Regions from separate parts of the Globicatella sp. PHS-GS-PNBC-21-1553 genome, predicted to be linked through region 1. Evidence: predicted binding sites of a transcription regulator. Region 1 holds the regulator's gene; the other holds the start of a gene.
The links. The regulator NrdR, encoded in region 1, represses ribonucleotide reductase genes. The targets are predictions, from matches to a motif close to ACACNATATATNGTGT.
Positions count from the first base shown of each region.

Region 2: a site for NrdR is predicted at 1,877-1,892, ahead of nrdH (glutaredoxin-like protein NrdH). Genes of this name have one in related genera too.

Region 1 covers NZ_CP085470.1:491,092-494,522, forward strand. Annotated here, with positions in the region: gene LB888_RS02300 (DnaD domain protein) at 1-1,342, opposite strand, end outside; gene nrdR (transcriptional regulator NrdR) at 1,335-1,814, opposite strand; gene LB888_RS02310 (TM2 domain-containing protein) at 2,155-2,448, opposite strand; gene LB888_RS02315 (recombinase family protein) at 2,630-3,431, opposite strand, start outside.
Region 2 covers NZ_CP085470.1:2,117,587-2,121,017, reverse strand. Annotated here, with positions in the region: gene LB888_RS10265 (YtxH domain-containing protein) at 106-468, opposite strand; gene LB888_RS10260 (HIT family protein) at 468-905, opposite strand; gene LB888_RS10255 (DUF1294 domain-containing protein) at 946-1,278, opposite strand; gene nrdH (glutaredoxin-like protein NrdH) at 1,569-1,799, opposite strand; gene epsC (serine O-acetyltransferase EpsC) at 2,290-2,856, opposite strand; gene cysK (cysteine synthase A) at 2,849-3,431, opposite strand, start outside.

The DNA.
Region 1 (3,431 bases):
TTTCTTGATTCTGTTGTGCCCAATAAGGCTGACGCTCCGTCTTCTTCTGACGTTGATAGCTTGGATATGATTTATTGTGATTTTGACGGTTTTCATATTGTTTTTGCTTCATCATACGATCTTTGGCTTTTTGATGAACAAAGGTCATTACTTTCGCCACTGTGGTTAGCTGTTCTTGTTGCCATAAGTTAGCAATCCGTTCACTTTCACCTTTTTGAAAATCAGCACGATTCTCAATCATTAATAAATAGTAGACTAAGAATGTTTGCACACTCTTTGGTAACTGCGAGCGCATCGCAATATTATGAACATACTGGATTTCATTACTAGAGACAAAACCATTTTTTGATTGCTTAATTTGTGTTAACAATACCTCTGGAGATACTTCTTCACACAGAGCCATGATTTCTAAATCAGCTTCTGCAAAATGAGGATACTGCTCTTTTAATGTTTGGATGGTCGTTTTTTCAACAATCTCTTTTACTGGTTGTGACGAAGCGGGTGGAACATTGGTTGTTTGATGTTTATTCTTTTCGCTCATCCGTTGAGCAGCTAATTTTAACTCTTGATATTGAATAGCCGGTAACTCACCATCATAGCTTTCTAATAATAACTGACTAATCTGTTCTTCATCAAAACCGTAGACTTTATGAATCGCCAATGTTTCTTGCTTAACCCTCGGCCCTAAAACTTGATGATCAATGCCCGCACTAATTAATTTGCGCATTACTTGCATATAGTCAAAATCATCCACCACCGAGATAGAGGGTGGCTTTTGATCATGGTGTTGCAGATTATAACCATTTTTAGCTTCATAAGCTTGCGCTTGATAATCATTATGGGTTGGCGTCATGATTGTTTCAAAAGAAACCGTCACTTCTTCGTATTCGGCCATTTCAATAGGGGCAACTTCCCACTGACGCACTACTTCAAAAAATTCCACATCGCCTAATTGATTGATTAACGCATTACTCAATAAAGGATTATCTAGAAAATCCTTAATCAATAATGGATATTGCATATCATAGAGCAAGGTAGGATATAAAATCCCTTCGCCCGTTTGTTTATAGGTCTCAATTAAGCCGACCGCTTCTAAATGGAGGCGCGCATCATCGATTTTTCCTAACGAGCCCGCAATATAAGGAAATAAACTCGAATGAACTTTTTGTGTTGAAATCTTTTGTTCATTGACCGGCTGCTGGAATAATAATAAATAAAAATTGACGGCATCCATCCCGATAATCGGTTGATACAATTGCACTAAGCTTTGCATTTGAATGGCAGACAAGGCTCCTTTATGTCTCACGATAAAGGGTTGGACTGGACTTTTTAATTCACTCATCGCTCTCTTGCACTTCACTTCGTGATTTCATCATGCTTTCCAATTCTTTCATAAACATTTCGCGTGATTGAAATTGACGGTAAACACTCGCAAATCGGATGTAACTGACTTCATCTAATTCTAAAAGACGAGGCATCACATATTCACCGATTTGTTCGCTTGGAATCTCCGTGTCAGTATAATTGCGAATATCATTTTCAACAGCGGATGCTAAACGTTCCATTTGTTCTCTCGTTATCGGACGTTTTTCTGCGGAACGAATAATCCCTCTTAATAATTTTTCACGGCTAAATTCTTCACGAGTGCCGTCCCGTTTGACTACAAGTAAAGGGGTGCGTTCTACTCGTTCATAAGTATTAAAACGGTACCCACAATTTAAACACTCACGACGACGGCGAATCGAAGTATCATCATCGACAGAACGTGAATCAATTACTTTTGTTTGTGAACTTTGACATTTTGGACATAGCATAAAAAGCGCTCCTCCTTTCTAAACACTGTTAGTTACTCCTATTGTAGCATATCTACACCGGCATTGACACTCTGAAAAACTCAGTTAATTTAATGACAATGTGATGCTGTAGTAAACGTTTTGTGAGTTAAAAGAATCGATTCTTAGGCACCTAAATTCATTAGATAGAGGTCATCTAACGCTACCAATATTAATGAGCAAAAATATCTTGTTGGCTTCTATTCGTCCTCTAACACTTCTAATATTAAATATAATATTTAGCGAAAATATCTTGTTGCCTTCTGTTCGCCTCTAGCTCTACTAATATTAAATATAAATATTGCCAAACTGGTCTGGTTGTCTAAATAACACTCCAATCAAATGGAAAAAAGCAAATAAGCTTAGGCACAAAAGTCCATGAAAAGGCTAAATATAATAATCCTTGAACCCATTTGCCAGCGATAAATTTATGAACACCCAAGCCACCTAAAAAGAAAACTACTAAGAAATAAGTCCATTTACCAATCGCTTTACCATAAGGTGGGTACGGTGCTTGTTGATAGGGGTTCACCGGTTGTCCATATTGATTATATGTTTGATATTGATTCATCTGTTGATAATAGCGTTTATTTCTGCGCTCATCTCTTCTTGACAAGATGAATAACACCACGAAAACAAATATTAAAAATAAAAAGTCCATCTTAGGGGCTATTAATTAGGGATTTATTTCCTTAAAATTTAATCGGCATGAAGGTATTAACCTTAGGGGCTATTAATTAGGGATTTATTTCCTTAAAATTTAATCGGCATGAAGGTATTAACCTTTGTGCCGATTTTTATATGTCAATTTTCCCTATAAAATTCCAATAAATCCAAATGGTTTGTTTCTTTAAATTTGTACCTGGAACTTTTTCTGATTGTTCTACATAAATCTTATCTACAAAAGTTCTAATTATTTCTGGATCAAGTTCCTTTATATCCGTATACTTTCTTACAAGTTTTAGGAATGATTCCACATTAAGTTCTTCTTCCTGCGATTTTGAAATAGTTTCTTCAAGTTCAGCTATTCTTTTTTGAAGTGAAATTTCTTCTTCATCATAAGCTTTAGCCATTTTTTCAAATCTTTGGTCAGATATTTTGCCTTCCAAGTTATCTTCATAGAGGTTTTGAACGATAGAGTCGAGTTTTACAATTCTATTTTTAGAATCTTCTAATTCCTTTTTCTGACTTCTTAATACCTGATTTAACTCGCTGGTTTTCTTCTTCAAAACTAAATCTACAAATTCTTCCTCATGGTCTTTTGCAAAGGCTGTAACTTTCCTAATTTCCCTCAGAAGAATTTCTTCAACTTGAATGTTCTTTATCTGGTGTGAAGTACATTTGCCTTTTTGCTTTCTATAGGATGCACAAACGAAGTATTCTTTATCATGAGACCAGCCTTTACCTCTCACTTGATACAATTTTGCTCCACAGTCTGCACAGTAGAGCATACCAGATAGGGCAGGCATTTCTCCTAAGCTGTTACGAACTCGTCTTGTTTTTCTTATCCTTTTTACAATATCAAAGGTTTCTTCATCAATAATCGGCTCATGAACATTATCAAATATTGCCCATTCAGACCTTGGATTGTCTACACTT
Region 2 (3,431 bases), 910 kb from region 1:
CTAAACTTTTTTCATTATAAATAAAACTCCTTCATTGACTTAAAGTGTATAACAAGATAACTATAACATATTTTGTGGTCTTATGGTACTTTTTCAAGAAAAATACTAATTTTCTGATGCATTTGCTAGATTGTTCATATTTTCTTCTAAATTATCTTTCAATGTCTCGATTCTTCTTCGAATGCGATTAATACGTGGTTGATTATTTTCCATAAAATGTTTAATATCACCTTGTAATTCTTCAACCAATGCCTGAGTCTTTTGGACACCATCATTTTTTACTTGATCAACAACAGTATTCAAATGATCTACTTTAAATTTCAAGTCGGTCACATCGCTTTGAGTTTGCTCTTTAAATTCCTTCAATTGCGTACGTGTTTCGGAACCTTTTCGTGGTGCATTGAGTAGACCAATGGCTGCTCCTATCACAGCACCCCAAAATAAGCCGGACCTAAAAGTTTGTTTCATTATTCAGTCACCTCACTAATCCCTTGCGTAATTTGGTCAGCTAAAGATGCTAGCTGTTCTTTCGATACATCATCCATATGATTAGTAAATGTCAAACCAAAGCCATCTTTTTCACCATAACGTGGAATGAGATGCCAATGTGAATGAAACACCGTTTGGTAAGCTGCCTCGCGATTGTTATTTAAAATATTTAAACCTAACATATCTGGAAATGCTTTATCTAATCCTTTCGCAATTTTTGGTAAACGTGACAACACATCCCCCGCTAATGTTGGTGAATAATCAAAAATATCTTGCACATGTTCTTTCGGAACTAATAATGTATGACCAGGAGTTGTTTGAGAAATATCTAAAAAGGCATACACCAAATCATCTTCATAGACCTTTACAGAAGGAATTTCTCCATTTATTATTTTACAAAAAATACAATCAGTCATTTATAAAACCTCCATTCTAATTGAAATAAGTATAACAAATTTAAAATAGTGAAGCAAAAAATTGATAATATACTAACACTACTAAAAAGATACCCGCTAGATAAACAATCGTAAAATAAGGTTTACGAATTTTATGGCGAAAAAGAAATATTCCCACTAATCCTCCAAGTCCACCGCCAAAAAACCCCATGGCTAATAAGGTCTGCTCTGAAATCCTTTGCGCCTTATTAATAGCCATCCATTTATCCCAAAGCATCGCGAACAGCGAACTGACATTTAGAATAATTAAATATACAATGAAAAAAGTTTGAGCATTTAAATGGTTAATAAAGTAGTCGAACAAGTTATTTGTTAGTAAAATGATGTTTTCCAATTGATTTCCTCTCTTTACTAATGAAATTAATCTATTATGCCAGAATCTTTTTGGGCTTAAAAGTCCATATGGACAATCAGCATCATCGAGTATGGTAATTTATTTGCAACAAATTTTCTATTAGTAACCCGTTATTAAAATTACTTTTTAATAAAAGCTCTATACCATTCAGTGCGAATAAACTGAGTAATATTGCTCACCTAAACTATTTGATCAAAACTCCTAATAACAAAAAAACTCGACTATTAGTCTAATAACTAATTAATCGAGTAAATCTGAATCATATTGATTTATACCGCTAATTTTGCTAAGCGATCAGGTCTAAAACCAAAGAATGGTTCTTCGCCTTCAATTTCTACTACTGGTAAAGATTGGAAGCCCATTTCCTTAATTTTATTTAATGCTTCTTCATTTTCATAAACATCAATCATTGTATATTCTACAGAATTATCTTCTAAGAATTTTTTGGTAAAATTACATTGCATACAATTTGGTTTTGAATAAACAGTTACAGTTTTCATAATCCACTCTCTTTCCGTCGATTTGATTATCGACTGATTGTCAATGACTATATACTACCCTATCTTTACTGCTATTGCAACTATATATTGTGTTTAATTTTTACTTGAACACTAAATATAGTGTTTTTAGTGAGGTTTGGCTGCTTATCAAAATTAACAATACTAAATTTCATACATTTTAAATTTTCCAAAAGCGATTAGAACAGGCTCAAAAATTAAACTAAATGTAATTCTAATAATTCTATTTTGTAAGGTGTTAACTTGTCTTAACTAAGTTATTTATTGATTAAAAAATAGGGAGTGAATCAGAAGTAGAAAATCGAATGATTTTCGCTTCGTTTATTCACCGCACTTAACCAATGCGCTATAAACTAACAAGCACTAAGTTGACTAAATTAATCAAGTTTAAGCCAGTCTCTTAAAGATGAATTGTTAAATGATTAATTACATATCCTTAATATTTTTAATCACGATAAAAAAACATATTTTATTAAATAAACCATTCTGGTGGAACACTATTAACAGGTATATCTTTTGTTTGATAATATTTTGCCGGTATTCCAACAGCAGTCACATTTTGAGGTACTGACTTTAACACCACAGCACCGGCACCTACTTTAGCACCTTGTCCAATAGTAATATTTCCTAAAACCGTTGCGCCTGCCCCTAAGATCACATCTGATTCAACAGTAGGGTGACGTTTAATCCCTTTCTCTTTACCGGTTCCGCCTAAAGTTACACCATGGAAAATCGTTACACGATTGCCAATGATGGCCGTTTCACCTATTACGACTCCGGTACCATGGTCAATAAATAGATGATGCCCAATTTGAGCACCTGGATGAATATCGATACCAGTCTTAGTTTTGGCTCTTTCGGAGACCCAACGAGCTAAAAATAAATGCTGACGTCGATATAACCAATGACTCAAGGTATGATATCGTCTAGCTTTTATGCCTGGAAATAATAGAAAAGCTTGTATCACACTAGTACAAGAAGGATCTTGTTGATAAGCCCATTTGGCTTCCTCCCACCAAAACTTAAATAATTTAAGCATTAAACAACCCTGCAGATAAGTAACGTTCACCTGTATCTGGTAAAACGGTCACCACTGTTTTTCCATATCCTAATTCTTTTGCTAATTCTGTAGCCGCAAAGACATTAGCACCTGATGAGATACCCACTAACAATCCTGCTGTTTTAGCCAATGATTTTGTTGATTCAATCGCATCTTCATTAGAAACTGTATAAACACGATCTACAACTTCAGCTTTATAATTATCAGGTACAAAATTTGCCCCAATTCCTTGAATTTTATGAGGGCCTGCATGCCCTTCGCTTAACATTGGTGAAGCAATCGGTTCAACCGCCCAAACAATCGTCTCAGCATTTGCTTCCTTTAAAGTAAATCCTGTACCCGAAACAGTACCACCGGTCCCCACACCAGCCACAAAACCGTCTACTTGTTCTAAGTCTTTTAAGATTTCTTTACCGGTTGTTTCTCGATGTGCTTTAATATTCGCTTCATTAGTGAATTGTCCAAAAATAGGCGCCGATAATTCCTCAGCTAAAGCTTCTGCTTTGGCAGTAGCCCCCTTCATTCCTTCTGAACCAGGAGTTAATACTAGATCC